Regions from separate parts of the Arthrobacter sp. P1_C12_2 genome, predicted to be linked through region 2. Evidence: riboswitches for the same ligand, from Rfam matches in the RefSeq annotation. Region 2 holds a riboswitch; each other region holds the start of a gene.
The links. Region 2 has a riboswitch for cyclic di-AMP ahead of AC1DZQ_RS11570 (aggregation-promoting factor C-terminal-like domain-containing protein). Riboswitches for the same ligand answer to the same signal wherever they lie in the genome.
Positions count from the first base shown of each region.

Region 1: another riboswitch for cyclic di-AMP. It lies ahead of AC1DZQ_RS06710 (hypothetical protein); the one in region 2 lies ahead of AC1DZQ_RS11570 (aggregation-promoting factor C-terminal-like domain-containing protein).
Region 3: another riboswitch for cyclic di-AMP. It lies ahead of AC1DZQ_RS18250 (NlpC/P60 family protein); the one in region 2 lies ahead of AC1DZQ_RS11570 (aggregation-promoting factor C-terminal-like domain-containing protein).

Region 1 is NZ_JBFUAF010000004.1:183,423-193,380, forward strand. Features, by position in the region: gene AC1DZQ_RS06675 (aspartate/glutamate racemase family protein) at 1-205, shown strand, start outside; gene AC1DZQ_RS06680 (glycoside hydrolase family 16 protein) at 310-1,257, opposite strand; gene AC1DZQ_RS06685 (esterase/lipase family protein) at 1,747-2,583, opposite strand; gene AC1DZQ_RS06690 (DUF4430 domain-containing protein) at 2,882-3,487, opposite strand; gene AC1DZQ_RS06695 (DNA alkylation repair protein) at 3,614-4,336, shown strand; gene AC1DZQ_RS06700 (cation:proton antiporter) at 4,379-5,593, opposite strand; gene AC1DZQ_RS06705 (hypothetical protein) at 5,590-5,868, opposite strand; cyclic di-AMP (ydaO/yuaA leader) riboswitch at 6,039-6,241, shown strand; gene AC1DZQ_RS06710 (hypothetical protein) at 6,249-6,929, shown strand; gene AC1DZQ_RS06715 (sensor histidine kinase) at 7,071-8,078, opposite strand; gene AC1DZQ_RS06720 (response regulator transcription factor) at 8,071-8,748, opposite strand; gene AC1DZQ_RS06725 (DedA family protein) at 8,754-9,500, opposite strand; gene AC1DZQ_RS06730 (phosphatase PAP2 family protein) at 9,503-9,958, opposite strand, start outside.
Region 2 is NZ_JBFUAF010000009.1:67,807-77,764, reverse strand. Features, by position in the region: gene AC1DZQ_RS11585 (glycosyltransferase family 39 protein) at 1-308, opposite strand, end outside; gene AC1DZQ_RS11580 (bifunctional glycosyltransferase family 2/GtrA family protein) at 309-1,757, opposite strand; gene AC1DZQ_RS11575 (hypothetical protein) at 1,965-2,570, shown strand; gene AC1DZQ_RS11570 (aggregation-promoting factor C-terminal-like domain-containing protein) at 2,662-3,504, opposite strand; cyclic di-AMP (ydaO/yuaA leader) riboswitch at 3,504-3,663, opposite strand; gene AC1DZQ_RS11565 (HAMP domain-containing sensor histidine kinase) at 3,834-5,432, opposite strand; gene AC1DZQ_RS11560 (response regulator transcription factor) at 5,454-6,194, opposite strand; gene AC1DZQ_RS11555 (hypothetical protein) at 6,436-7,365, shown strand; gene AC1DZQ_RS11550 (winged helix-turn-helix domain-containing protein) at 7,912-8,775, shown strand; gene AC1DZQ_RS11545 (dodecin family protein) at 9,105-9,308, shown strand; gene AC1DZQ_RS11540 (SixA phosphatase family protein) at 9,363-9,890, shown strand.
Region 3 is NZ_JBFUAF010000020.1:23,330-33,287, forward strand. Features, by position in the region: gene AC1DZQ_RS18240 (iron-dependent transcriptional repressor DtxR) at 1-639, shown strand, start outside; cyclic di-AMP (ydaO/yuaA leader) riboswitch at 790-1,004, shown strand; gene AC1DZQ_RS18245 (M23 family metallopeptidase) at 1,009-1,827, shown strand; cyclic di-AMP (ydaO/yuaA leader) riboswitch at 1,964-2,133, shown strand; gene AC1DZQ_RS18250 (NlpC/P60 family protein) at 2,429-3,187, shown strand; gene AC1DZQ_RS18255 (HNH endonuclease) at 3,409-3,909, shown strand; gene mobA (molybdenum cofactor guanylyltransferase) at 3,996-4,667, shown strand; gene AC1DZQ_RS18265 (DUF6457 domain-containing protein) at 4,689-4,976, shown strand; gene AC1DZQ_RS18270 (molybdopterin molybdotransferase MoeA) at 4,973-6,469, shown strand; gene fdhD (formate dehydrogenase accessory sulfurtransferase FdhD) at 6,605-7,477, shown strand; gene AC1DZQ_RS18280 (alpha-mannosidase) at 7,567-9,958, shown strand, end outside.

The sequences.
Region 1 (9,958 bases), on a different contig from region 2:
CGGGATCTTCGACGCCTTAGCCGCGGCCCACATGCTGGTTGACGCCGGCGCCGACGTGATCGTCCAGGCCAGCACGGGCCTGAGCAGCATCGGCATGGCGGACGTGCTCCGCCGCCGGCTCGGGGTTCCGGTGATCGACGCGGTGACGGCGGCCGGGTCCATGCTCGTCTCAGCGGTTGTCGCCCGGGAACTTCAGGAGGCTTGAGTCCTGCTGCGGGTGACGGCGCGCCCCTACCCCCGGATGCCGGCCAACGACAAGACAGCCCCGCGCCTTGGTGGGGCACGGGGCTGCCGGGTGCTGAGCCGGTCCTATTTGTAGACGCGGACCCAGTCGACCTGCATCTGTGAAGGCTTGGTGGCCGATCCGTCAGGGAACCAATCCAGCTGCAGCGTCTGATGCATGCCCACTGAGGGCAGGTGCGCGGGGTTCGTGTCGGAGAAGGTCTTCACGCCGTCGATGTAACCGGTGATGCCGGCCGGAGTCCACTCCACTGCGTAGTTGTGCCACTGGGTGGTGTCGATCGTCTTGGCCGCCGTGGTCTGGAAGTTCGAGCCGCCGCAGGCGTAGTGCAGGAAGAACTTGATCTGGGCGGTGTTGGTGCTGCCCTCGGCGTAGTCGATCTCGGCGCAGTTGGGGGAGGTGTTGTTGTTGGGCCACAGGATCAGCACGGGGTGGTACTCCGGGTCCCGGGCGCTGGTCCGCATGCGCGTCTCCCACTTGCCGTATTTCTGCTGCGCAAATTTGGCCGACATGCCGCCCGTGGTGCCGGCCGAATTGCCGCTGACGGTGGCCACGCCATTGGCAACCGACCACGCCTGCGGGCTCCTCACACCCTTGCCGGCATGTCCGGATCCCTTGAAGACGCTCCACTTGGTGGAGTCGGGGGCGCCGGCCTTGGAGAACTCGTCACCAGCAACAACCGCACCCCAGCCCCGGGCCGTGGCGGCCTGGGAACCGCCGCCGGTTGCGGCGACGGCGGCCTGGGCCGCGACGGGAGCGGCGGGCGCTGTGACTGGCGTCGGCGCCGCAGCGGCCGCTTGTGCGCCCGCTGCCGGAGCGACCGGAGCGACCCGCGGGGCGGCGGGTGCGGCGGCGGCCGCAGGTGCCGCGTCGACTCCGGGAGCCGCCGGTGCAGCGGCAGTGCCGCCGACAGGTTTGGCAGCCGGCGCCGCCGGCTTAGGCGCTGCGGCCGCCGAGGCCGCGGCCTTCGCGGCAGGATGCGAGGCCTGCGTGGCCGCCGAGGACGTGGAGTCCACCGCAGAATGCGCGGCCTGGGTAGCCGGAGAAGCGGCTCCGGCGCCCGCCGTGGGAGCGGCGCTGCACCCGGTCAGAGACAGTGCGCCCAGGCTCAGCGCAATCGCTATCTTGTTAAGCTGTGGTGCCGTGAGGCGTGTCTTCGGCTGTGCATCTTTGAACGTCGATTTACTGAGCGTCGATTTACTGAACAACGGTGTTTTCTTGAACAACGGACCCCTCCGGGCTTTCGTGGCTGGCACACACAACCGTCGCTGCCAGGGCGGCGGAAAGTGCGGAAAGTTTCATCCGGCCCCTGCTGCAAGGGCATGGGCGAGCAGACGCCGAGCGGCGCAACGGGACCCTGCGAAGGGGCGGTCCGGGGCCCTGCATTCGGGCCGGGCCTTCTCGGCCAGTGGCCTACGTTACTCGATCGTTACCTTAGCCCGCAAACCTCCCGCTGGGGCGACGGCGAGGATTCTGTATGGCGCCGTCGCCCCGGGGTCCCGCCGCTACGTGCAGCTGGGCTGATATGCCGGGTTGCCGGGCCGGCCGGCCGGCTGCCCCAGTGCGTCGGAGACGAGACGCTGGGTGACGGGGTCGTTGGGAGCCTGGTCGTGGTCAATCACGTCGGCCGGGCACTTGTCCTGGATGGTGATGTTGGTAACCTGCCGGGCAGGACCGGCGAGGAACTGGCTGGGGTAGGGCGTCACCACCTCGTCGTGCGTCGTGGAGATCACCGTGTACGCGGGACCAGGAACCGTGTCACCAATGGAGTTGAGCTTGGCGAGGAATGGTGAACCTGCCTGCTGGTCGGCGCAGGCTTGGCAATTGGACCCTCCCACTGAGGTCGCCGGCGGCACGCTGTCCGGAGAGGGGGTGATCAGCCCGCGGGTGCCGTGGTTGGAGGGCGCAATGCCCACGAGGTGGTTCACCTTGTTCGCACCGCCGAGGAATCCGAGGTAGTAGCGCGGCATCATGCCGCCCTGGCTGTGGCCCACGAGATCAACTTTCCTGGCACCCGTCGAGGCCAGCACTTTGTCGACAAACGGGGCGAGCTGGCGGGCCGAGTCTGCCACCGGGCCCGTGGCATCGACGCCGTTGGTCGCACCGTAGTTGAGCGCGTAAACGCAGTAGCCCTGGCTCTTCAGCGCCGGCGACATCGTCGCCCAGTTCTTCGCCATGTTCTCGAATGTTCCCGGCACCAGGATTACCGGGTAGGGGTGGCTTGCCGAGGGCTTGCAGGACCAGTCATTCGCGCCGGGCGGCGAAACGTCAACGGCATCGGCCTGGGCTGCCGGCACGCCCAACAGGGATGCGCCAAGCAGCGCCAAGGTTGCGGATGCCAAGGTTGCGAGTGCTGCGGGTTTTCTGCGGTGGGACACTGATTACCTCTTCGGTTGGACGCGTCATCTGTGACGGCCTGTGTGATCGGAAGTGAGGTAGGGGATCTGCCCCCGCTGTGATCCGGCTCACTCCTATCACTTCAGCCTAGGAAAGACGCTCCGCGGATCACGTCACCATGCACGTCTGTGCATACCTTTACGGCGGCAGCAGTGCCAGGCGGGGTTGAATGGTCAGCCTGCTGCACAATTGTGCAGACTTTGGGGTTCGAGGGGCCCGCCGCCCGCCGAGCCTCCGGTCGCCTCACTCCCCGGACGGGAAATCGTAGGAGGCCGGGACCTTCGCCGGCGCGGTGCCGTAGGACAGGACGATCTCGTCGTGCGCCTTCAACGGGAGGTCACGGATCCCGGCGTCGTACTTCTTGCCGTTCACGTAAAGGGTCCAGCCGTCCAGCGGACCCTCCCCGGTGCCGGCGGCGCCGCTACCACCGAGGACGCCCCATTCGGTCAGGAGCTGCCCGAGGGTGAAGACCTGGCCCGCGGTGGGGGACTCGATGTGGACCACGCCTGTGGTGTCGTGCGTGTGCAGCGCTGAGATGCCGTTGGCGCGGTGGTCAGGTCCGGCCGTGATGCCGATATTGGCCGGAACCGCGACGGGCTTGCCGTCCTTCAGCACGTCCAGATGCGCGTGATAGTGGTCCACGTTGCCCTCCGCTGTCAGTACCGCGAGACCGGCCTGGGCGATCCGGCCGGGCGCCCCCGCGATGTCCAGGGCAAAATCAGGGGCCGACGCCGCGGAGGCCGCGGGGGACTCAGGCGACGGTGCAGTCGACGGCGCAGGGGCGGCGCACGCTGCCACCCCCAACGTCACGGCGGAAAGTGCGATGGCGAGTGTCAGCTTGGTGTGCATGGTTGCGTGAACCGCTTTCGATCGGAGACTGTCCAGATCAGTCTAGGCAGATGGCCCAGACCGCCCGCTCAGGACAGCGTGGCACCCCCGTTTCCGCCGCGAACCGCGAGGGGAAAGGATGGGCATGTGAGTGATGCCGGCGAATTCATCGACCTCTCGCTGCAGCGGGAAGCTTCCTGGCGCCGTGCCGAGGAGCTGCAGTCGCGGCTGGAAATGGAGCCAGGGGGCAGCGGCCTCCGGTTCTACGGCACCTCCGTGGGTGCCGTGCGCGGCACGGTCCGGGATGCCGGCCGCCGCTATTCCGGGCTGTCCCGCGATGAGGTCACCGCGCTGTGTTCCGAACTGTGGGGTTCGGAGCTGTGGGGCTCCGAACTGTTGACCGTGCCGGTTTTCGAGCGCCGGCTGGCCGCGGTGGTCCTGCTGCAGGCCAATGTGAAGGTTTTGACCAACTCCGACCTCACCCGCTTGGAGGGCTTCATCCGGCAGGCGCGCATGCGGGACCTCGTGGATCCGCTCGCCGTCGACGTCGTCGGGCCCTTGGTGGACGGCCTCGACGTTCTGGCCAGGGTGCGGGCTGACAGTGTGCTGGACCGGTGGGTGCGCGAGCCGGACGCCTGGCTGCGCCGGGCTGCGCTGCTCTCGCCGCTGCTGGCGCTGCGCGCGGGCAAGGGGGACTGGGACAGGTTCGTCCGGCACGCCAACGCGGTGCTCGGCGGCCCTGGCGGGCCGTTCGACGCCGACGCTGACGCCGACGCCGAGGGGCGTGCGGCCCGGGACGCGGTCTCCCGGGTCCTGGCAGAGATGGCAAAGCGGAGGCCGGAGCTGCAATTCACGCCTCTTGGAGATTGACGATCCGACCCAACTACCGCCGATCGGCTGTAGTTCAGATATTCAGACTTTCGGATCTCCCGGACCGCCCGGATCGCCCTGCCCGACGGCGCTGCCGGCTTCCCCGGACCTGCCCCCGGTATTTGCCGGCAACGCGAACGTCCTGGCCGCCCGTGACCCGGCCACAGCGCCCGCGGCGATGGTGACCAGTGCACCCACCAGCAGGGCAGCGGCCTCCCCGGGGAGCAGGACCTGCAGCTGCGTGCCGATGCTCGCCGCCGCCACCGGCACGCCAAGCTGGGCCGCCGACAGCACCCCGAGGGGCAGCGGGAGTCCCAGGAACGCCAGGCCGGCGTGCGTCAGCAGGGCCCCGGCTCCCAGGGCCAGGCCGAGGGCAATCATGTCAGGATGCCCGGCCAGGTCCTTGAGCGTCAGCGATGCACCCAGCCAGACGAAGAACACCGGGCCAAGGAAACCGTCGCTGAGCGCGAACAGTTGCCGGGCCAGCCGCCTCGGTTCGCCGACGGCAGCCATCACCAAACCGAAGGAAAAGCCGGCCATCATCACCGACACGTTGCTGTACGTCGCCAACGCGGCGAGTGTGAACAGCACGGCCAGCTGGATCCGTAGCTCAAGGGCAAACTTGCGGTTTTCCGAGAGCCGGTGCACGCGCCCGCGGATTCCTCTGCCCTCCAGCCAGCGCAGCACAAAATAGAGTGCCACCGCGCAGCCCAACACCGTCAGTACGCCTAAAGCCGCGCGGCCGGCGTGGGGCGGGTCCACCAGGAGCGGCAGCGCCACAATGCAGGCTGTGTCGGCGATCGCCACCTGCGCCGTCATGGCGATGACATCAGGGCCACCCAGACGCAGGGAGTCGACGACGGGAAGCACCAGGGCGGCCGACGAGGACGCCAGCAGCACGATGTAGAGGGGAGCATGTCCAGTCCCGAACAGCAGTCCGATGCCGGTTCCGACTGCCACTGCGGCCGCGGCGGCCGCAATGGCCCGGCGGGAGCCGCTGCCGAGGGCGGGCCGGATCTGCGGATCCCTCACCGGAACATGGGTGCCGGCTACAAACATCATCAGCGCAAATCCGATGTTGGCCAGCAGGCTGAACGTTGGGTCCGCGGGGTCCACCAGGGCCAGTCCCGAGCGGCCGATCGCGATGCCGGCCAGCAGCTCACCCAGCATCACCGGCAGCCGCCAGCGCACCGGCAGGGCCAGCAGGGGGCCAGCCAGGGCCACGACGGCGATCAGCGCCAGGGACAGAAATGTCACGGCTCGCCGCGGCCTGCCTGCCCCGGACCCGACCGCCGCTCCACCACCGCGTAGGCCTTCCCGTCCAGGAAGGCCCAGTCATTGACCACCATGTACCCGAGCGCGTCCACCCGATCATTCAGAACGTGCTCGTCGAAGCCTCCATCGCGCGGTTCCGCGTCCCATGTGGTCACGTGGACGTCCCCGCCGTCTAGGATCAGCAGCTCGGTGTTGATGTCGAAATCCTCTTGGGGCTGTTTGCTCAACTGGCAGATGGCGACACAGTGGCTGTTCATTTCGGGCCTCCGCTTCGGCGTGGTGCTGATGGCATCATCCTATGTTCGGAATAGGCGRCGCCCTATGGGCAATTCGGGGACGGCACAGTGCCCCCGTTACCTGAATGTGACATTCGGGTGCGGTTCGCGCTACGGTTGATGAGTGCCTGTTGTCTCCGATACGGGCGCTCCCCAGCCGATTGCCTAACTCTGCCGCGGCCCGGGGGTAACTCGCATCAACGTCCGGCAGAGACGGGGAAACCACTTTTGATCTGCTGATATGCAGGTCTTGGGGTGAAGCCGCACAGTGCCCGCCACGACGGGCCCGGGAGTGCGGCCGGGTGCCTCCCATCCGAATCCGACAGCTCACCTCGCAGGCATTGGGAGAGGCTACATTTTTCATGACTTCAGTCAATACTTTTGCGCGCCATGCCGCCGTCCTCGTCGCCGCATCCGGCCTGGTCCTGACCAGCGGAATGGCCGCCAACGCAGCTACTGCGCCTGTGCAGCGTGACTCCGCCCCGGCGTCGAATATTAACGTCAAGGGACAGGTCAGCGCCCCCGTCAGCGCCGATTCAAGCGTCAAGATCAGCTTCGAGCGCCCCGCAGTCGATTCTGTCGCCGCGCCGGTCATCGAGCAGCCCGTTGCGCCGGCGCTGGCTCCCGCAGCAGCCCCGGCAGCAGCGCCCAAGGTGGCAGCCAAGGCAACCGTCCAGGTGCAGGCCGCTCCGGCCGCAGCTCCGGCTGCAGCCCCGGCCGCTGCCGGTGGACGCAACGCCATCATGCTCTCGGCCGCGTACAGCCAGCTGGGCATCACCCAGGACTGCACCGCCATGGTGGAAAAGGCCCTTGGCGCTGCGGGTAAGCCTGTTGGCGACATCGGTCCCCGCGCGTTCCTTGGTCTTGGAACCGTTGTGGCCACGCCGCAGCCCGGCGACATGGTGGTCCAGTCCGGCCATGTGGGCATTTACGCCGGCCACGGCCAGGTGGTCAGCGGCGGCATGAACGGCTCGAACCAGACGATGGTTCACCCGCTGTCCTGGCTCACCGCGACCGGTGGCGTGACCTTCGTCCGCGCCTAAGCCGCACGGCCCCTCCCGGGGCCAGGCAGGCCGGGAAGACCGGCGATCGATTCCCTTGGGGGCAATCGATCGCCGGTCTTTCCTGTCTCCGCCGTCGGGGATCCGGGATCCGGGTGGGCGTCTTTCCCCGGCACAGGATCCTCAGGGATTCCCGCTCCCACTGAGCGGAAGCGTCAACTTCATGACGGTTCCCTCGTCGCCCGTCGCGGCCACCTCCACGGTGCCGCCGGCAGCGACGGCAATCTCACGGACCAAGGCCAGGCCGATGCCAAAGCTCCGCTGTCCCTGTGAGCTGCCGTTGCCGGCGGTCCTCACGAACCGGTCAAAGATCCGGGCCTGATCGACGCCGGTGATTCCGGTCCCCGAGTCCGCGACGGTGATCACGGCGCGTCTGTGCTCGACAGAGGTCGTGATGGACACGTGGCCGCCCGGAGGCGTGTGGGCCAGCGCGTTGTCCGCCAAGGCCAGCACGGCACGGCGCAGCGCATTCTTCTCGATCCGGGCCAGCGGCCGGGCATCGGCGGAGAAATCCAGGCGCACCTTCCGCTGCTCTGCCACCGGCTGGAGGCTCCCGGCGACGCTGGCGGCAGCGTCGGCAAGGTCGGCAGGCGGTGCGGAGCGGTCCGGGGCCGCCGCGGTCGCTGCGAGGAGCAGTTCGTTGACAATCCCGGTCAGCGTCGCGGCGTCCTCCCGGATCCGGGCCAGATCCTGGCTCTGCCTGGAACCGGGCACGGTGTTGCGCTGGGCCAGCTGGATCCTGGTGTCCAGGATGGTCAAGGGGGTACGCAATTCGTGGCTGGCGTCCTGGACGAAGCGCCGCTGCCTGGCCAGTGCGTCACCGAGGGGACGGATGGCGCTGCGCGCGCTGAGCCACCCGACGATGCCGGCCAGCAGGATTCCTGCCACCCCGGCGATGACCATGGCTTCGAGGACATCCTTGGAATCCAGGTACGCGAAGGCCGTTCCGGCCGCTGCCGAGCCCGGCACTTCGGGATGGGCCAGTTGATTCATGAGGTACAGCGCCGTGGCCGCGAGGAGCCCGAGAACCATGACCGCGCACGCGGCGCTGATCCGCAGCGCGACCTTGAGGGAGGCCCTGCGGAGGATGGAGTGGTCCGGATTTCCGCCGGCGGGCCCGCCCTCACTCATGCGCATCGCCTATCTGGTATCCGAGGCCGTGCACCGTGCGGATCACGGCTTTGGAGATTTTCCGGCGCAGGTGATGAACATAGGTATCGATCACGCCGGGCTGCTCCGAGACGTTGAAGCACGCCGCGAGGAGCTCGTCCCGGGTGAAGACGCGGTCCGGTTCCGCGGCCAGGGCTGCCAGCAGTTGGCCTTCCTTCGCGGTCAGCGACACCGTTTGCCCGTAGACGGAACGGACGGAACGCTGGGTCGGGTCCAGTTCCCAGTCCCCGATCGCCACCGGTGCCGGGGCCGAGGGAGGGAAGGTCCGCGTCAGTGCGCGCAGGCGTGCTGCCAGTTCACCGGCGTCGAACGGCTTGGTCACATAATCGTTGGCGCCGGCGTCAAGGCCCCTGACCTTTTCGTCGGCATCGCCCAGCGCGGTCAGGATCAGGATGGGCGTGGCAATGCCTTTCGACCGCAAAGCCGCGATGAGGGCGATGCCGTCCATGAAAGGCAGCCCGCGGTCGACCACCATGACGTCCCAGCTCCCGGTCAGCCCCTGGTGGAGGCCATCACGGCCGTTGGTGACCAACTGGACCCGGTAGTCCGGGTCCAGGAGCTCGGCGATGAGCGGTCCCAGAACGGCGTCGTCCTCGACGAGCAGCAGGGACGGGCGGTCAGCAGTAGTCATGTCAGCTATTCTTCCGCGGCCATTTCCTCAGTCCGCAGTCCGTCCCCGGTTCCCGCGGCCGTGTCGCTTGCCGCTGCGACTGAGGCTACTGCGGCTGCGCCGCGGCTGTTGCGGCGGCGCTTGAGGAGCTGCACCACCCACGGCACGACGGAGATGAGGACCATGGCGACGGCGATGACGTCAATATTCTTGGCGACGATGTCAAAGTGTCCCAACCAGGTGCCAAGCATCGTCACGGAGACGGCCCACGCCGCCGCGCCGGCGACATTCCACAGGGTGAAGGACTTGTACTCATAGCGCGCGATCCCGGCGGTAAGCGGAGCAAACGTCCTGACCATGGGGACGAAGCGGGCCAGCACGACGGCGGCCCCGCCGTGGCGGCGGAAGAAGTCCTCCGTAGTGCTCAGGTGTGCCGTCTTCAGGATCCGGGCATCGTCCTTGAACCATCGCCGGCCAAATTTCCGTCCCAGCATGTAGCCGACCTGGTCCCCAGCGACGGCAGCCGCGGTGACGACGCCGATCAGCACCGGCAGCGTCAGGTGCAACTGCTGGTGCAGAAGGCCTGCGGTGAACAGCAGCGAGTCCCCGGGCAGGAAGGGAAAGAGCACGCCCGATTCGATGAAGACCATGAGCGCGATGACGCCCAAAGCGGCCGGGCCCAGCCCGGCGAGCAGGCTTGCCGGGTCCAGCAGTGAGGGCGTACCGGCGGCGTGGGCGGCCGGCAGGAAGGCAAAGACGTCCAAGACGGGCATGCTCATTTCTCCTCAATACTTAGCGGCCGGACGCCGGAAGAGGCACCAAGTCGATCCGCGACCCGCGGCGCCACAAGGTTCCAGAGTCCCGTAAGCAGGACCACCGCGGCGCTCGCGGCCAGGAACGACGCCGCGACATCGGTGGGGTAGTGGACGCCGATATACAGCCGCGACCAGGCGACGACGAGTGCCAGCGCTGCCGCACCGAAGGCGGCGATCTTGGCCCAGCGGGTTCCCCGGGCCAGGAAGTACAGCGCGAAGCCGAGTGCCACCGCAAAGGACACGTGGCCGCTGGGGAAACTGTCGGAGCCGGTTTCCGGAGCCAGGGGATCGAACAGCAGGGCGGGGTTGGGCCGCTGGCGGGCCACGATGATCTTGAAGAATTCACTCGCCACCCAGCCGGAAGTTGCCACGAGGCCGAAAGCGAGCGCCTTGACCAGGCCGCCACGGAACAACCA
Region 2 (9,958 bases):
AGCGCGGTCCAGTCCTTGGTCCCGGCCTGGATCGCCGCCGCGTAGAAGGAGTTGGCGTAGCCGGTGGCCTCCAGGTTCCACAAATACAACGCCGCGGTAACCGCCAGGAGCAGCGCCGCCGAGGGCCGCACCCAGCGGGGCTGCGGTCCGAACAGCAGCCGGCCCCGGCGGCCCTGGGCTGCCGTCGCCTGGGCTGCGGGCCGATGGGGCGCCGTTTCGGCGTCCCCGGGAACCGGGCCGGGCGTGTCCTGGGCGGCTGGGGGGCTGCCGGCCGGGGCTCCGGCGGTGGGGCTGATGGTTGCCGTCATTTACTTGGCCTTTTCTGTGCGGGGGAGGGAAGGACCGGGGGCGCCGGGCGCCGGAAGGGCCTGCGTGGGCCGGTGCCGGAATACCACCAGCCGGAAAAGCAGGAACTTCACGGCTGTGGCGGCCAGGTTGGCGGCGGTGACCGTGAGCAGTTCAAGCCAGCGGTCCGGTGCCGCTCCCGACGCGGCGTGAACGAGGGCGAGCGCGCCCGAGGTCAGGGCCAGTCCGATGCCGAAGACCAGCAGGCCCTCGAAGTGGTGGCGTGCCGCCTGGCTGCTGCCCTGAATGCCGAACGTGAAGCGCCGGTTGGCCGCGGTGTTGGCCACGGCGGTGGTGAGCAACGCGAGGAAATTTGCCAGCTGTGGGTCCATGAACCCGCGGCAGAGCAGGAAAATCGCCAGGTAGGCCAGGGTGGAGGCCACCCCGATGCTGCCGAAGCGGACGAGCTGTCCGAAGAGGCTTCCGCCCGGGCTTTGTTCCTGGGCCCGCGAGGCGGCCGGCAGCGGTCCGCGGGCCAGGGCGGCGCGCAGGTCGGGAACCGGGATCCGGCCCGAGACCAGGTCCCGGCTCAACCGTGCCATGCCGCGCAAGTCCGCGAGGGCCGTCTGGACGATGTCCACGCTGGAATCCGGGTCGTCGGTCCAGTCCACCGGGACTTCGTGGACACGCAGGCCGCACTTTTCTGCCAGGACCAGCAGCTCGGTGTCGAAGAACCAGGCGTTGTCCAGCGTGTGGGGGAGCAGCTGCCGGGCCACGTCCGCCCGGATCGCCTTGAAACCGCACTGCGCGTCACTGAAGTGGGCGCCCATGAGGGCCTGCAGCAGGAAGTTGTAGCTGCGCGAGATGAATTCCCGCTTGGGTCCGCGGACGACGCGCGAATTGCGGGTCAGCCGCGTCCCGATCGCCAGATCTGAATGCCCCGAAATGAGCGGGGCGAGGAGCGGCCCGAGGGCCGCCAGATCAGTGGAAAGATCCACGTCCATGTACGCCAGGACCGGCGACGGCGAGGCCAGCCACACCTTGCGAAGCGCGTTTCCGCGGCCCTTTTCGGCCATGTGGACCACTTTCACTTCGCGCAGCTCGCGGGCTACCCGTTCCGCGGCCTTGAGCGTTCCATCGGTGCTGGCGTTGTCCGCCACGGTGATCCGGAAGGAATGCGGGAAGGCGCCGAGCAGGTACGCGTGGAGCCGGCGAAGGCAGGCTTCGAGGTCCCGTTCCTCGTTGAAGACCGGGATGGTGACGTCCAGCAGGGGCGTGCTGGCGCGCGTATCAATGGCTGTGCGCCGGCCGCCGGGGCCGGTCAGCGCCCCGGCGAACGGGCCCGGGACGGGCGCCTCGGCCAGCGCGAGCCCCGAGGGTGCAAGTTCTGACTGGGCGGGGGGTGCCGCCGGGCCGGCCGGCGTCGCCGCGGAGCGGGGCAGGGTTCCTGTGGCCTGGTCTGTGAATGTCATGGCTCAACTTTCCCGGCGGCCCATATGAGGGCTTTAGGGTCAAGCTGTGCGGGGGCTGTGGAAGTCGGGGCGGCCGTGTGGGCCGGGCCTGGCTACGCACAAAGGGTGTGGGCCAGTAACTGCCGCGGCATGCCCGGGGGCGGCTGGGATAGGCTCGCTTGGGACCGGAACAAGCATTGATTCCAACTGTAAGGGGCGGGGAATTCCTTGGATCTACTGGGCGGCATGGGCCGCGACGAACTCCGCATCTTTTCTTGGGTTGCGGCCACCGTCTTCGCGCTTGTGGCCGGCGTCTGGCGTCCGCGCAGGCTCTATTGGACTGCGCTTGGTTCCGTCCTGCTCTTCGCAGCCCTCAACGCGGGTGCCGGGATCTACGTCCTGAACCATTTCGGTGATTCGCGCTGGTCTGCGGGGGGAGAACCGCCGCTGAGCGCTCCGTCGTTTTCCGGGACGCCTGTCGTGGGGCAGTTTCTGGGCCCCCTGGACTCCGCTCTGAACGGAGTGGTCGGTGGGGTGAACGAGTTCCTGGCATTCAAGCAGGCACTTCCCGTAGCGCTGGACTTCCTTGCCGCGTCCGGCTGGGCCCTGCTGGTGTCCTTCCCGCTTGCCATTCTCGCCGCCGGCATCAGTTTCGCCGTGGCCAGGCGCCGAACGGCGGACTTCGAAAAATACCGTGCCACCGTTGACCTCCTCAAAGATGAGCTTGAGCAGGTCAAACGGCAGATCTCGTCAGGGAATTCCGTCTACACGGCACTCCCTGCAGAGGACGAGGTCACTGATGTGCGGCCCAGACTGACGCGCAACGTCCGGTGAACACTGCCGCCATTCTCGGCTAACAGTCACACACAGAAAGCCCCGGATCCGTGCGGATCCGGGGCTTTCTTTTGGGCCGGTTAGTGCCGGTTTAGTACCAGTTGTGTGCGTAGTGGAAGTTCAGGGCGCCGCAGGGGGAACCGTAGCGCGACTTGACGTAGTTCAGGCCCCAGTTGATCTGGGTCCGGTAGTTGGTCATGTAGTCGGCGCCGGCGCTCGCCATCTTCGTGGCGGGCAGGGACTGGACCACGCCGTAGGCGCCGCTGCTCGCGTTCGTGGCGGTGGTCTTCCAGTCAGATTCCTTGGTCCACAGCTTGTGCAGGCACTGCATCTGGCCGGGTGCCCAGCCATAGCTGCCCAGCTGGGACGCGGCGTAAGCCTGGGCCCCGGCGGGATCGTCGACGGCAACCGGTGCCGCTGCGGGAGCGGGGGCTGCCTCGGGAGCCGGGGCAGGAGCCGGTGCCGCTGCGGGAGCGGGGGCTGCCGCGGGAGCCGGAGCAGGAGCAGGTGCTGCCGCGGGAGCAGGTGCGGGGGCGGCTGCCGGGATGGGAGCAGCGGGGGTGTGGATCAGCGCTTCGACTGACTTAACCTCCGAGATCTGGGGAGCCACGTTCTTTTCCAGCGTAGCGGTCAGCCCAGCCACCTGGACCCGCTCGAAGTTGAGCTTGGCCAGCGGGTCGGCAATTGTGGCCCTCTGGCTCGCAACGTTCGCCGTGTGGGGGCCCGGCTCTGCCGCCTGGCTGGCGGCGCCGCCACCCAGCAGCAGCGCGCACGCGGCGGTGACGACGGCGGCACGGCGGCCGGTGATGCCGAGCCCGGTGCCCAGCCGGGACAGGGCGGAGGCCTGCGTGGCTGGTTCGGCGCGGTGGCGCGACTTGGTGGAACGGGAATGGGAATCGCCGTCAGGGCGCGTTTGTACCTGGAAATCAGTCATGGTGGCCTCTCAACGCCGGCGGAGTTAGCTGTCGGGTTCGGATGAGGTCATCCGGCCGCACGGAAAATCACGTGTCGGCTTCACCCCGAGGGCGCATGAATGCAGAATGCCCGGGAACTCTGGGTCCCCCGCCTCTGCCTGGTCCAGCGGAATCCGGGAAGCGGCAGAGTTTGGCGTCCGTCCGGATATGCGGCACCAATGGCGGCGCACGCTAAAGACGCTACAGGACCCAGCCACATAAGTCACATTTTGGTAACAGGAGTCACAGCGCCGGGGTGTCGGCTTGCGCTGGATTTACCGGCACGGCCGGCCCGGCGTTCTGTGGCTGGTTACGCCGCCGGCGGCGCCGCGGGCAGCCGCACGGCGAACTCCGTGCGGCCCGGCCGGGACGTGACCTCGACGGTTCCTCCGTGGGCCTCCACGATCGACTGGACAATGGACAGGCCCAACCCGCTGGTGCCCTCGGAAGTCGGCGCGGCAGTCGCCGTGCCCTGACCTCCGCGGCTCCCGGAAGCGGCGCCGGAAGCCGAGCGTGCGCCGGCCCCGAACCGGGCTCCCGCCGTCGCTACGGCTGAGTTTGCCGGGATAGCGGCGGGGTTGGTGCGCGCGGCGTCGGCCCGGGCGAAGCGGGCGAAGACCCGGCCGATGAATTCCGGAGCGATGCCGCTGCCGTTGTCCGTCACGGTGACCACGGCGCTGCCATCAGCCGACCGCATGACGCCGGTGACCACCTTGGTCCCGGGATCCGTGTGCTTGCGTGCATTGGACAGGAGGTTGGCCAGGACCTGGTGAAGCTGGGTCGCATCACCGCGCACCACCACGGGTTCGTCCGGAAGCTCCAACTGCCAGACGCGGTCCGGGGCCATGACCTTCTCATCGCTCACCGTCTCGATGGCCAACTGGGTGAGATCGACGTCGGAGATCTTGAGCGGCTGTCCCTCGTCCAGGCGGGCCAGCAGCAGCAGGTCCTCCACGAGGGTGGTCATCCGCTCGGACTGGCTTTGCACGCGGGCGAGGGATTTCTCGCCGTCGGGGGTGAAGTGCTCGGTCATCCGCATCAGCTCCGTGTAGCCGCGGATGGCCGTGAGCGGGGTGCGGAGTTCGTGCGAGGCGTCGGCGACGAACTGCCGCACCTTCATCTCGCTCTCCTGCCGCGCCTCGAGGGCGTTCGAGACGTTGTCCAGCATCTGGTTCAGCGCGTAGCCCACGCTGCCCACCTCAGTTCCGCGATGGGCCGCCGACGCCGGGACGCGCACCCCGAGCGCCACCTCGCCGGCGTCCAGCGGGAGACGGGAGACCTTGGTGGCCACCTCGGAGAGCTGTTCCAGCGGCTTCATGGTCCGCCGGATCAGGGCCGTGCCGGCCAGGCCGATCAGCACGAGTCCGCCCGCAGAGACCACCACCATGGTCCACACCAGCGAGGCCAGGGTGCTTTCCTTTTCCGCCAGCGGAAGCCCGGTGACAATCACGTCGCCATAGGGTGCCCGCACGGCCGTGAGCCGGTACGCGCCGGCCGAGAGGGTCCGGTCCACGGGCGCACCGTTCGGGGTGAGCGCCAGCAGGACGGCGTTGTCGTCGGGGGAGAGGCCCCTGCGGGTGGCGTCCCCGGCCAGGAAGCCGGCGCTGCCGACCTCGCCGTCTTCCAGACGGGCGTTCAGCGTCCCGACGCCCTGCCCACGGGCTTCGAGGGGGTCGGGGCGGCCGCCCGGGTTACCGGGCACGGGCCGGCCGAACTCGCTGGAGCGGTGAGAGGCATTGCTGAGCTGGTCATCGAGCTGCCGGGTGAGGAACAGGTCCATGGAGGCGTAGCTGAACAGTCCCACAGCGCCGCAGATGGCCACGAGCAGTGCCATGGCGACCAGGACCAGCCGGGTGCGCAAATGCCACGTGGACGGGTTGCGCCAGTCGCGTCCGGGGACGCGGGTCATGCCGGAAAGTGTGGGCACGGATCAGTCCGCCGGTTTAAGGACATAGCCGGCTCCGCGCACCGTGTGGATCATGGGAGCGTGGTTGGCGTCGACCTTCTTGCGGAGGTAGGAAATGTAAAGTTCGACGATGTTCGCCTGCCCGCCGAAGTCATAGTCCCAGACCCGGTCCAGGATCTGGGCCTTGCTGATGACCCGTTTGGGGTTTTCCATGAGGTAGCGCAGCAGCTCGAACTGCGTGGCGGTCAGGTGCAGCTCCTCACCGGCCCTGGTGACTTCGCGGGTGTCGACGTTGAGCACAAGGTCCCCCACCACGAGTTCGGCGGTGTCCATGGCGGCCACTCCGGAGCGCTGGACCAGCCGGTGCAGGCGCAGCAGCACCTCTTCCATGCTGAACGGCTTGGTGACGTAGTCATCGCCGCCGGCTGCCAGTCCGGTGATGCGGTCCTGGACGGCGTCCTTGGCCGTGAGGAACAGCGCCGGCACTTCCGGCGCGAACGCGCGGATCCTGCTCAGCAGCTCGACGCCGTCGAACCCGGGCAGCATCACGTCCAGCACCAGCACGTCGGGGCGGAATTCCTTGGCTAGCCGGACGGCTCCGGGACCGTCTTCGGCCACGGCCACGGACCAGCCGGCCATCCGCAGGCCCATGCTCATGAGCTCGGAGAGGCTGGGCTCGTCGTCCACCACCAGCGCGCGGATGGGCGAGCCGTCCGGATGCGTGAGCTGGGGAAGGTTGTTAGTCATGGAGTGCGAAGTGGCCATGGGACAACTCTCCGATCTGCCGGTTAGGCGGGGCTTTGGGGACCCTGTGCGGCACCTGTGAATCCCAGCCTAGCGAGCTGGATGCCGTTCCGGGGCGGCGCGGGCCGCAACGGCCACGCTCAATCCGGCTTTCCCGTCCTGCCCGAACGTCACAGGCCCGGCTGTCGGCCCGCACAGCCCAGGCACAGGATCCCTCAGCACGCTGGGGTCAACACCGATCCGCACCCTAAGGAGAAACACCATGAGCGGTCAGCATCCCGGAGCCGGTTCCGGACCAGCCCTCGAGCCCGCCCCCACACCCACAAGCGGCGCAACAGCTGCGCCAGCGCCGGTGACAGCGCCCCCTGCTGCCGTGCAGTACGACGCCGGACACCTCGACGGCGGTCATCTCGACGGCGCCCGGCCGGCAGCGGGCCCTGCCCCGGGCTGGGGCGCACCCGTAGTTTCGGAAGTTCCGGCATCGGCGCCGGCGTGGAGCATGCCCCAGCAGGAGCCTCCGGCGCCTGCGGCCGCCGCGGGCTGGGGCGCGCCGGGAACCGCCGCCAAGACGGGCTCTGCCGCCAAGCCCTGGACGCTCAGGCGCGGGCTCGCCGTCGCCGGAGCCGCGGCTGTCCTCGCGGTCGGCGCCGGCGTGGGCGTCTACGCCCTGACCTCAAGTTCAACGGCAGCCAATGGCGCTGCCGGCACGGCCGCCGGTGGGGCGGCGGGCGGCGCAGCCGGCGGCCAGGGGTTCGCCCCGGGCGTGCCGGGCTCTGCGCAGGGCGGATTCGCGGGAGGCGGCATGCCGGGACAGGGCGGCCCCGGCGACTTCGCAGCCGGTGGGATGGGCAGCGGGCTTTCCGCGGCACTGCATGCCGAATACGTGGTGCTGCAAGGAAGCGGGTACGCCACCCTGGCCGAGCAGCTGGGCACAGTGAGCGAGGTCAGCTCTTCGTCCGTGACGGTCAAGAGCAGTGACGGGTTCACGCGCAGCTATGCGCTGGGCAGCGACGTCGTGGTGAGCAATTTGCAACAGCGGCGCCAGCAGGCCGGCGGCACGGGCACCCAGCTGAGCGTGGCGGACATCGTCGCGGGCGGGACCGTGCGGATCGTGGCGGCCAAGGACGGTTTCGGCTACACGGCGTCCTCCGTCGTGGTCGTGGCGGCGACGGCCACTGGCCAGTCCAACTGACCCGCCGCAACCGGCACTGCCGCCGTGCCTGTCCGGCGGCAGTGCCGGTTGCCCACTCCGTGGACCGCCTCGCGGGAAGCGGCGGGAAGGCCCGGTTTTGCCTCAATTGCCATACTGTGAATGATTTTCGCTACTTTGCGGGCATGTACGAATAATGTTCGGGAAAGTGCACTTCCTGACCTTCCGGTCAGTAAAACACTTGTTATTTTATCGCAGCCGCAGAATTGTGACTTGCGCTACATTTCCCGGATCTGTCTCACTATGTGGAACTTGGGGTCCATTGTTACTTGCACGTTTACATTGTTACGTTGCACACTTCAATTGTGAACAAGAACTCAACAGCACCTGCAGCCGCAGCTTCCTGGATCAGCACACCCGCTGGTACCGAGATGCGCTGTTGTCGAATGCACGCCTAACTTTTACACCCCGAAGAGTTTCTAGGCATTCGCCCCCCAGCCCAGAGTCGGGCGCCCCTCCCCAATTTCATTGCGGGGAAAGAAGCATTCGAGCCGCGATGACGGCCATTCACATTGAGGTAAGCAATCCATGTCAGTTGCATCCGGATACGTCCACATCTCCGTCCGTAACGCCAGCAAGGCCGGCCAGGCCTCCGGGATCCGCCAGGGCTTTGGCGGCCGCTCCGCATTCGCCCCCGCCGGATCCACCGGCAGCTTCCCCGCCCCCGGATATGCAGCGCAGGGCTACAACCCGGACTCCTACGGCCAGCTCCGTGCCGTTCCGCCCGCCCCCGCCACGGCGCCTACCCCCGTGATCGCCCCGGGTGCCGGCAGCCCGGTCCGTTCGGCGCCCAGCGACAACGTCGCCCGCGGCTTCGTGCTGTACATGGGCATTGATGAGGAAACCGCAGCTGCGGCCGGCACGTCCATCGCCAAGCTTGCCCAGGAAATCCGGGCCTACGCGCAGTCGCTCGTTGCCGGCGCCGAAAGCTATGCCGCCGTCGCCGTCGCACCGGCCAGCGCCCCGGGTTCCGCTCTCGACGTCGTCCGCTCGACGTTCGGTGACCCCACAGCCGGGGCCCGCCAGCGCACCGAGGCCGCGCGCCTGCAGCAGCCGCAGGATCCGCGGCCGTCCGGCGTGCTGATCGACCTCGCCCGCCGTGAGGTGCACCTCGACGGCGAATCCCTGAACCTGACGTTCAAGGAATTCGAGCTCCTGAACTACCTGGTGGAGAACGGCACCCGCACCGTGGGCCGCGACGAGCTCCTCGAAGGCCTGTGGCGGAACGCCGAAGAGGTTCCGAACGAGCGGACCATCGACGTGCACATCCGTCGCCTGCGTTCCAAGCTCGGCCGCCTCGCCAACACCGTACGCACCGTGCGCGGCCAGGGCTACCGGTTCTACGAGCACCCCGAAGTAGTGGTCTGGGCCGCTCCGGAATACTCGATCTAGTCTTTAGCCCACGCAAAGCGTCCGTTCCTGAACTGGGGCGGGCGCTTTCGCGTTTCCGGAGCGCGTTCACGCGCTCCGGGCGACACTTTGCCGTGCCTTAGACACCTCCTTCGTTCCTCAGTCGGCGATGCGGCACTACGCAAAGTGTCGCCCTCCGCGCTTCCGGGATGCGCCTTTGCGCTTCAGCGCCCGCACTGCACGTTGGGGGCTTTGGGTGGGATGGCTGACGGGTTTTTGCCTCCGCGGCAGGTGGGTCGCGGTTGGACTCTGTTGCCTTTCGGGGGCGCGGCGTAGTCTCGGACCGTTGAGCCGACTATTGGGAGGAAGACATGTCTGTTGCACGGATTACTACCCTGAGCGCGAACTCCAAGACCTCGTTTGATGCTGCCATCAAGGAGGGCGTCGACCGGGCCAATAAGACCCTTCGCAATGTCACCGGGGCGTGGGTGAAGGAACAAAAGGTTGAAATCAGCGACGGCGCCGTCGTTGCCTGGCACGTCGTGCTGGAAGTGACCTTTGTCCTGGAGGGCTGAGGAGCGCTGGTGGGGTGCGCGCCTGTGGACCGGCCACCGCACTAGGATTGGGGCATGAGCGCGCATCACATCAAACGGCTGGTGATCATGCGGCACGCCAAGTCCGACTGGCCCGGCGGGGTTGCCGACCACGAACGGCCGCTCGAAGAGCGCGGGCACAAGGATGCGCCCGTCGCCGGAAAGTGGCTGCTCAAGCACGGCGTGGTCCCTGATTTCATCCTCTGCTCCAGTGCTTTGCGGACCCGCCAGACCTGCACGTGGGTGTGCCACGCTCTTGGGGACAAGGCGCCGACACCCAAGCTCGAGGATGGCCTGTACGCCGCGTCCGCCTTGCGCATGCTGGCGGTGATCAACCACGTCCCGGACACCGTGACCACCCTCATGGTGATTTCTCACATGCCCGGGGTGCAGGACCTCGCCATGCACCTGGCGTCGCGCGACTCCGACCACGATGCCTACATGGACGCCGCCACGCGGTTTCCGACCAGCGGGCTGACCATCCTGGAAACCGAAAAGTCCTGGGCCGAACTGGACGGGCAGGACGCCAAGCTGACCCACTTCAAGGTCCCCCGCGCCAAATAGCCGCAGGTCCGCCCCGGTAAGGGCTGCGGAATCCATAGCAACCTGCGCCGATCTGCGGTTTACTGATG
Region 3 (9,958 bases), on a different contig from region 2:
GAAGAAAACATCGTTGCCCTCCGCGCCCGCATCGCCGAACGGCTCCGGCACTCCGGCCCCACTGTCTCCCAGACCATCGGCCGGATGGAGCGCGACGGGCTGGTGATTGTTTCGGGCGACCGGCACCTTGAGCTGACCGAAACCGGACGGAAACGCGCAATCGGCGTTATGCGCAAGCACCGCTTGGCCGAACGCCTCCTCGCGGACGTGATCGGGCTCGACTGGGCCTACGTCCATGAGGAAGCGTGCCGCTGGGAGCACGTCATGAGCGAACGCGTTGAGCGCAGAATTTTCGAGATGCTCAACCACCCGACAGTCTCACCCTACGGAAACCCGATTCCAGGGCTTGCGGATCTGGGCGGCGTGCCCAATGGCGCCCCCGCGGACAGGGCCGTGAACCTGCTGGAGGCCATGGCCGGCTACGGTGCAAGTTCGCGGGTCACGGTCAACCGGCTCGCGGAGCCGATCCAGGTGGAACCGGAGCTTCTGGCACAGCTCGACGAGGGCGGAATCAGGCCTGGCGCGCTGGTTTCGCTGGAGCGGGTGGGGGAGTACATCTCGGTCCGCGTCCCCGATATCGAGGGCGCCCTGGAACTGCCGCCCGAGGTTGCCGCGCATGTCTTTGTAACAGTCGCCTGACCAGCCACAATGCGCCGGTCATGGGACGACCCATGAGTTGTGCACAATTGCGATTACGGATTTATTACCGGGCGGCTTAATCGCCTATAGTTAGTGCCCAGTACCGATACCAAAGCGTTACCTGATCCGAAGCCGAGCCCTGCCAGCGGATCAGTCGCAGAACCACCTTCTGGCAGGGGCGGGGGAACCACTTTCGGCTGCTACTTCGGCAGCCTCGGGGTGAAGTCCGTCAGCGGCAAGCAGCTTCCACCGAAGAATCCCCTGGGGATGCCTCTGTGCCTGGCTGCTTGCAACGGCGGACCGGGTCTTTGATCTCTCTGACCCGAATCCGACAGCTAACTTCGCAGGCTCTCCAGAGAGGAACCGTTCTTGACCACCCAGACCGCCAGGGGCCGTCGCCGCGCGACCGGTCCCGCTCCGGAGCCGCGTCCTGTCGTCGAGCACATGGCCGAACGCCCGCGTGACGTGCACCGCGATGAACGGCGGCGCCGGCGCAGTCCGTTCCGTCAGGTAACGGAATTTGCCGCGGCCAGCGGAGTAGGGCAGAAGGCCGGGATCGCACTGGCCGCAACTGGACTGGTTCTTACCGTGACGGTCCCCGTCACGAGCCCGGTGATGGCTACAAACGCCGGATCCGGGGCTCTCTCGGCTGCCGTGCAGCCGGATGTCACGGCTGCCGCGGCTGCAAAGGTTGACTTCAGCCGCACCGCCGTCACCACAAAGGGCGATCCGGACGGGAAGCTCAAGCAGCTGCTGAGCGCCCAGTCTGTGGGCACCATCACCCGCGCGGCATCGGCGGGCACCCTTGGTGCGCCGCTGGACCAGTTGGTCACGGCCTCGCCCTTCGGCTACCGCGTCAGCCCCATCACCGGGGGCGCGGGGGAGTTCCACCGCGGCCAGGATTTCGCCGCCCAGTGCGGCACGGCGGTCCACGCAGCCGCCAGCGGCACCGTGACCTTCAACGGATGGCATCCCTTCGGCGGCGGAAACCGTGTGGTCATCGACCACGGCAACGGCCTGGAGACCACGTACAACCACCTGTCCTCGGCCTCGGTCCACGTCGGCCAGAAGGTATCCCGCGGTGACGTCGTTGCGATGAGCGGGACCACCGGCGCCTCCACGGGCTGCCACCTCCACTTTGAAGTGATGGTCAACGGCGACGTCGTTGACCCGCTCGGATGGCTCTAAAAAGACGATGGGCTGCTCTCATCTTCTTGTGACACGCCGTGATCTGAATGTGACATTGAATCCAGACTGCTGTAGGGTTTGAAGCACGCCAACTTTTCCGAAGTTGGCGCTCTTGAGTGGATTGCCTAGCTCTGCCACCGCTCAAGGTCCGTTCGCATTACATCGTCTGGCAGGGGCGGGGGAACCAATTTTGGCCTTCGAAAGAAGGCCTTGGGGTTAAGTCGCAAAGCTTCCCAGGAAGCAGCGCGGCCGGGTGACTCCCATCCGAATCCGACAGCTCACCTCGCAGGCATTGGGAGAGGCTACTTTCGTGTCTTCACGCCACAATTCTGCGCGCATGCGCACCGGCGAGGCTCTGTCGAGCCCGCTGGAATCCACATCACGTGCCGCCCTTGCCGGCGCCCGGATTGGATCACGTTCCGCAGGCTCAATCTCTACCGAGCCCGGACAGCATGCAGTTTCCGCTTTTGGCGCGTCTTCGCAGTACACCCTTCGCTAAGTAACCCATTTCGGGGCGATCCGGCGTACCCCCAAGATGCCGGAGCGTCCTCAGCCCGTGCCCGAAAGCGCGCGGTCCAAGGATCACGAAAGAGAGAACTTAATGACTACTCGTGCAAACGTTGCACGGCACCGCGCCGAGGTCACCAAGACCAACTCGCTGGCTGTTATTGCCAAGGCTGTCGGCGACAACGCCGGCGGCGTGGGCCGTCAGGCCGCGGTCATCGCCGCAGCTTCCGGTCTGGTCCTGACCAGTGGAATCGCAGCCAACGCTGCTGAAACCAATGTTCAGCGCGAATCCACCTCCGCTTCGGCCCTGGAAGTCCAGTCCGCAGCTCCGGCCACCATCTCGGCCGCCTCCACCATCGCGATCTCCTACGAGAAGCCCGCCGTGACCACCACGCCGGCTCCCGTCGTCGAGGCTCCCAAGCCCGTCGTGCAGGTCCAGGACGCCACGGCCTCCCGCGCCGGTGGCACCGAGCTCGGCGTCAGCGGCGGCGTCGCTGCCCAGGCCCCCGCCGGCATCGGAAGCGGCGCCGGCGCGACCATCGCCGCCGCTGCCTACGCACAGATCGGCGTGGCGCAGGACTGCACCGCCCTCGCCACCAACGCCCTGGCCGCCGCCGGCATCCACTACCACGGCTGGCCGGCAGGTTACCTGTCCCTCGGCCGCACCGTGAGCGCCGCCGAGGCACGCCCGGGCGACCTCGCCTACTACCAGAACGGTGGCGTGGGCATGGCTCACATCGCCGTCTACGTCGGCAACGGCATGGCAGTGCACGGCGGCTGGAACGGCGGCACCACCGCGCTGTACAGCGTAAACGTCGGCTCCGGCCCGGTCTTCATCCGCGTCGGCGCCTAAGCAAGAACCCCAGCACTTTTCGAAAGACCCCCGCCTCCTGGCGGGGGTCTTTTGCGTTGCCGCGCAGTGAACTTTCCGCGCCGAGGACTGCGCCGGTGAAAAAATATTCGGTGATCCGGCACTTGAGTGTTTACTCTTGTGTTGTCGATCCATAGCCCGACCATGCAGAGGGCAGCCGGCCCTCGTGCCGCTGGCGGGTGCGGCCGTGAAGAGGTATGCGGATGCGCACTCTCGTTCTGAATGCTGGATATGAACCGCTGGCGGTCATCACCTTCCGCCGGGCGCTCGTCCTTGTCCTGACCGGAAAGGCCAGCGTGGTGGCCGAAGGGGACGACCCCGTTGTCGGCCCGCAGGACATTCTGGGCCGCCCGTCCGTGATCCTGCTGAACCGCTACATCCGGCCCAGGTACAACACGATGACAGCGGTGAGCCGCCGCGGCGTGCTGCGCCGCGATGCCCACCGTTGCGCCTACTGCGGCAAAGCTGCGCACACCATCGACCACATCCAGCCCAAGTCCCGGGGCGGGGCCGACTCCTGGGAGAACCTGGTGGCGGCGTGCCTGCGGTGCAACAACGCCAAGAGCGACCATACGCCGGCGGAGATGGGCTGGAAGATCGGTTTTGTTCCGGGGCCCCCAAAGGGGGCCATCTGGCAGATCAAGGAGCTCGAGAAGCCGACGCCGGCCTGGGATCCGTTCCTGCTGCCTGAATCAGCCGCCTGACCTGCCGCCTGATCAGCCGCTGGAATTGCTGCCGGCGCAGGTCAGGCCTGATTCGGTGGCAGCAGGCGGCGCGCTAGGCTGAACCGGTGGAGTTCGATGCCATCATTCTCGCCGGGGGAAGGTCCTCCCGCCTTGGCGGCGTGCCCAAATCCGGGCTGATTTACGACGGCGCCACTCTCCTTGGCCGGTCCCTGCAGGCCGCGGGTGCCGCGGGCCGCACGGTCGTCGTCGGCCCCGACCCCGGGGACTTGCCCGGCGGCGTCCTGACCTGCCGGGAAGACCCGCCCTTCGCGGGGCCGGCCGCTGCCATCGCCGCGGGGCTTGCCGCCCTGGCCGCCGACCACGCGAGCCGGCACGCAGCAGCCGCTCCCTTTACCCTGGTCCTGGCCTGTGACATGCCGCGGTCAGCCGACGCGGTCCGCGCCCTGTCCGGGGCGCTGGCCGCGTCTGCCGCAGGTGCGGCGGAACGGGACGGGCGCGACGGCGTCATGGCCGTCTCGGCCGACGGCCGGAAGCAACCGCTCGCGGGCTTTTATGGCACAGCTGCGCTACAACGTTCTGTTGAGGACGCCGCAGCCCGGGGCAGCCTGGAAAACGCGTCGGTCTTCGCCCTTCTTGCTAGGCTGGACGTGCGGGAAGTTCGCGTTCCCCCGGGGTCCACGGATGATGTCGACACTTGGGATGACGCGTCCGCATTAGGGGTATCCGGCAGGAATCCCGACCGCGGTCCGGGCTCCGGCCCGGCTCTCCGCAGCTGAACTCGACCATGGAGGCAAACGGTGAAAAGCCAGGATGAAACGCTGGAAGACTGGTGCCGTGCCCTGCTCCAGGCCTTGGAGCTCGACGACGTTGAGATTGACGTGAATGAGGTCCTCGCCCTGGCCGGCGTGGCCGCCCACTCCGTGGTGCGCCCGGCGGCACCGCTGACCACGTTCATTGCCGGCTTTGCCGCCGGTCTGGCCTCGGGCTCCGGGCAGGCCACGGACTCCGCGTCTATGGAGGCCGCGATGGCCGTGGCCCGCCGGCTCGCCACGGACTACGCAGCCGCCGAAGCTTCCGGGGCATGACGGCGGCGGCCCCGGACGGCAGCGGAACCACCGCCCCTGGCAGAGACGGCGCTGGAGACGGCCTCGGGGACCCTCACATTCCGGCGGGCGAGGACGCTGCGAACCAGGACCCGGTGCACCCCGAGACGGCCGGCGAGGCTGCGGACGAGGAAGTTGCGGACGAGGACACTGCGGAGGAGCCGCACGGGCACCTGGCCCACACCTGGCAGGAGGCCCGTCAGCTCGCGTTCGACTGCGCCACTCCCATCCCGGCCGCCCCTGTCCCGCTCCGGCAGGCGCTGGGCCGGACCCTCGCAGCGGACGTCGTTGCCCAGCAGGACATACCCCATTATGCTTCCTCCGCCATGGACGGCTGGGCCGTCAACGGCGGCGGCCCCTGGATCCTGGCCGAACCCGGCCAGCGGCTGGCACCGCATCAGGCAAGCCCGATTGCCACCGGCGGCCTCATCCCGGCCGGGACCAAGGCGGTGCTGCGCAGCGAAAGCGGCATCATCGACGCCGACGAGGACGGCCTGCCCGTCCTGAAACTGGGGGGCAATGCGAAACCGGGAGACCCGCGCAATGGCGACCACATCAGGAAGGCCGGGGAGGAAGCCGCCGCCGGAGACGTCCTGATCCAGCGCGGCACGGTCCTCAACCCCGCCCATCTGGCCCTCGCCGCGCTGGCCGGAAGCGACACCCTTCCGGTGCTCGGCAAGGCCTTGGTGCGACTCGTCTTCACCGGCTCGGAGGTCGTGACGAGCGGGATGCCGGCGCCCGGGCAGGTCCGCGACACCTTCGGACCCCAACTCGCCGCCGTGGTGGGAATGCTCGGCGGGATCTGCACCGAAGAAGTGAAAGTGGGCGACACCGATGCCGAATGGCTCGCCGCCCTCGAAGACACCGATCCTGCCGGTGAAAACCTGCCTGCCGACGTCGTGATCACCACCGGCGGTACGGGACGCTCCGGAACGGACCACCTTCGGCGCTCGGTCGCCGAGCTCGGCGGCCGCCTGCTGATCGACGGGATCGCCATGCGGCCGGGCCACCCCGCCGTGCTGGCCGAGCTGCCGGACGGCCGTTATGTCCTCGGCCTGCCCGGAAACCCGCTCGCGGCCATGATGGCGCTGTCCACGATCGGGGCCCCGCTCATCGCCGCCCTGGGGCACGGAACCGTCCCCCCGCTCAGCGAAGTGCCCTGCGGCTCGACTATTGACGCCGATCCGGGCCGGACCCGGCTCATGCCCTTCCGGCTGCTCTATGGCATGGCATCGCCGGCGCAGCACACCGGCTCGGGCATGATGCGCGGCCTGGCCGCCGCCGACGGTGTTCTGGTGGTCCCGCCCCATGGCGTGCAGCTGGGGGAAATGGTCCCCGCCTTCGCCCTCCCGTGGGGTGCGCCGCTGCCTGACGCTTCGGCGGCGGCCGCCGCACAGAAGCCGGCGGCTAAGCGGCCCACCAGGAAAACCGCGGCCAGCGACGGACCGGTGGACTGGAGTGCCCTCCTGGGCTGAGCCCAAGCCTGTTGCGCCGGCGTCAGGACCTGGCGGGTGGCTTCAGGATCAGGCACTTACAATGATGGAACCAGCCAAAGAATCAACAGCTGCAAGATTCAAACAGCCGCACAATATGTTGCTTAGGAGCACCGGATGGGCCGTGTGACGCAGCGCCGCAAGGTGCACAAGATCGTCCTGGACGGGTCCCCGCAGGCCCTCGAATTTCCGGTCCGGCACCGGGAGGACGTCCTCGCCGTCGAGGAACCGCTGGAAATCCGGCTCGGCGACATGTCATTTTCCGTCACCATGCGAACGCCGGGCAATGACTTCGACCTCGTCGCAGGTTTCCTCGTCTCGGAGGGAATCATCTGGGCTCCCGAACAGCTGGTTTCGCTCAGGTTCTGCGCCGGTGAAGACGCCGACGGCATGCAAACGTTCAACGTGGTGGAGGCTCAACTCCGGCCCGACGTCGTACGGCCCGAGACCGGACGCAACGTCTTTACCTCCAGTTCCTGCGGCATCTGCGGGACGGACTCGATCGATGCCGTGCGCAAGTCCTCGCACTACAGCCCCGCACAGGATCCGCTGACCCTTCCCGTGGAAACGCTCGCGGCCCTCCCGGACGCCCTCCGGTCCGCCCAGGAGGTCTTCGAGGTCACCGGCGGTGTGCACGCCGCCGGACTCTTCAGGATCGCCGACGACGGTTCGGCCGAGTTGCTGTGCCTGCGCGAAGACGTGGGCCGGCACAACGCGGTGGACAAGGTGGTGGGCTGGGCGCTCCGCGAAGGCCTGCTCCCGCTCCGGGGCACCGTGCTGCAGGTGTCCGGCAGGGCGTCGTTCGAGCTGGTCCAGAAAGCGGCCCTCGCCGGAATTCCGGTCCTCGCCGCTGTCAGCGCCCCCTCCAGCCTGGCGGTCGAGCTCGCCGAGGCCAGCGGGATGACCCTGGCCGGGTTCAGCCGCCGGACCAGCCTGAACGTATATGCAGGCCAGCAGCGCGTCGCGGTTCCGGCGCCCGCCGCCGGCTAGCGGCAACACTTGGCCAACAGGTTCCCCGCGGCGTAAGTTTTATCCATCGATTAGAGTCGATCGGACCCCCAGCGCTGAAGAGGACCACATTGCACGACGACCGCCGTCTTACGGAAGTCCGGCTTGACCGCTTTCTGCGTGACCGCATCGCACCGGCCGTCTACCCGCGCAGTGTGCCGCTGACGCTTAGCAGCTGGGACGCGCCGGACGAACCCGTGCCGGTGCTGGAGGCACTGCGGCAGGAGTTCGCGCCCCAGGAACACGGCGCGGCCTGGGGCCGGCCGTGGAGCACCAAGTGGATCCGGCTCCGGGGTGAGGTGCCGGACGGCTGGGGAACCGCGGCGGGCACCTCGGTGGAAATCCTCGTGGACCTGGGCTTCAGCGGCGACCTCCCGGGCTTCCAATGCGAAGGCATTGCCTGGCGGTCCGACGGGACGATCATCAAGGCGATCTCGCCACGGAACCAGTACATCCCACTCAAGCTCCTGGGCAGCGGGATGGCCGTCGACTTCTACGTCGAGGCCGCGGCCAACCCCGACTTGTCCCAGAACTGGACCTTCGCAGCCACCCCCTACGGTGACAAAGCGACGTCGGGCAGCGAGCCGAAGTACCGCCTCGGCAGGATCGCCATCGCCGAACGCAACCAGACGGTCTGGGAACTGCAGCAGGACATCCTCACGCTCAGCGGGCTCATGCACGAGCTGCCCATGGACCTGCCCCGCCGCCACGAAATCCTGCGGGCACTCGAACGCATGCTGGACATCATGGACCCCGACGACGTTGCCGGGACCGCAGAGGCCGGACGGGCCGCCTTGGCCGGTGTCCTGTCCCGGCCGGCCTACGCCTCGGCACACCAGCTCGTGGCCACGGGCCACGCCCACATCGATTCGGCCTGGTTGTGGCCGGTCCGGGAAACCATCCGCAAGTGCGCCCGGACGTTCTCCAACGTCGTCGCACTGATGGACGAGGATCCCGATTTCATCTTTTCGTGCTCCTCAGCCCAGCAGCTCGCGTGGATGAAGGAGTACTATCCGGAGCTCTTCGGGCGCATCCGGGACAAGGTCCGCGCCGGCCAGTTCGTTCCCGTCGGCGGGATGTGGGTCGAATCAGACTCCAACATGCCCGGCGGCGAGGCCATGGCGCGGCAGTTCCTCGAGGGCAAAAGCTTCTTCCTGGCCGAATTCGGAATCGATTGCCAGGAGGCCTGGCTGCCGGACACGTTCGGGTATTCCGCCGCCCTGCCGCAGATCATCAGGGCCGCAGGCAGCCGCTGGTTCCTGACCCAGAAGATCTCATGGAACCAGGTCAACAAGATGCCCCACCACACCTTCAACTGGGAGGGGATCGACGGCACCCGGGTGTTCACCCATTTCCCGCCGGTGGACAGCTACAACTCCGATCTCAGCGCCCGGGACCTGGCGCACGCAGAACGGAACTACCGGGACCACGGACGCGGAGGCACCTCGCTGGTTCCGTTCGGGTACGGCGACGGCGGCGGGGGACCCACCCGCGAGATGCTGGCCGCGGCGCAGCGCGCGGCGGACCTGGAAGGATCCCCGAAGGTGCGGCTCGGCTCGGCTGCCAGCTTCTTTAGCCAGGCCCAGGCCGAGTATGAGCCCCTGCCGGTCTGGGTGGGGGAGATGTACCTGGAACTGCACCGCGGCACCTACACCAGCCAGGCCAAGACCAAGCTGGGCAACAGGCGCAGCGAGCACCTGCTCCGGGAAGCCGAACTCTGGAGCGCCACCGCGGCTGTGCGGGCCGGGCACAGCTACCCGGCTGCGGAGCTCAAGCGTCTCTGGCGGCTGGTCCTGCTGCAGCAGTTTCACGACATCCTGCCGGGGAGCTCCATCGCGTGGGTCCACCAGGACGCCGAAAGGAACTACGCCGCCGTCGAACGTGGGCTGGAAGCGATCATCACCAACGCCGCGGCGGCGGCCCTCGGCACCGGGAGCCGGGAATTCCTGCTCAACGCCGCCCCGCACGAGCGCCAGGGCGTGCCTGCCCTGGCCGCTGCCGAGCCGGTCCGGCCCGAGCAGCCGGTAGGGGTCATCGAGGCCGGCGGCGGCTACATCCTGGACAACGGCATCATCCGGGCCGTGGTGGATGCCAACGGACTGCTGGTCTCCCTCGCGGACCGTGCCACTGGACGCGAGGCGATTGCTCCCGGCAAGGTCGGCAACCTCCTGGAGCTGCACCGGGACACGCCCAACGAATGGGACGCGTGGGACATCGACGCCTTCTACCGCAGGAACGTTGTCCCACTGGTAGAGGCGCGTTCGGTGACGCTGGAGCGCGACCCCCTAGGGGAAAGCCCGGACGCCGTCGTGGTGGTGGAACGGACGGCCGGCTCCTCGGCCGTGACCCAGCGGATCGCACTCGCCGCGGGCGCCGACTCGCTGGCGATCACCACAGTCGTGGACTGGCAGGAGAGCGAAAAGCTGCTCAAGCTGGGCTTCGCGCTGGATGTCAAGGCGGACC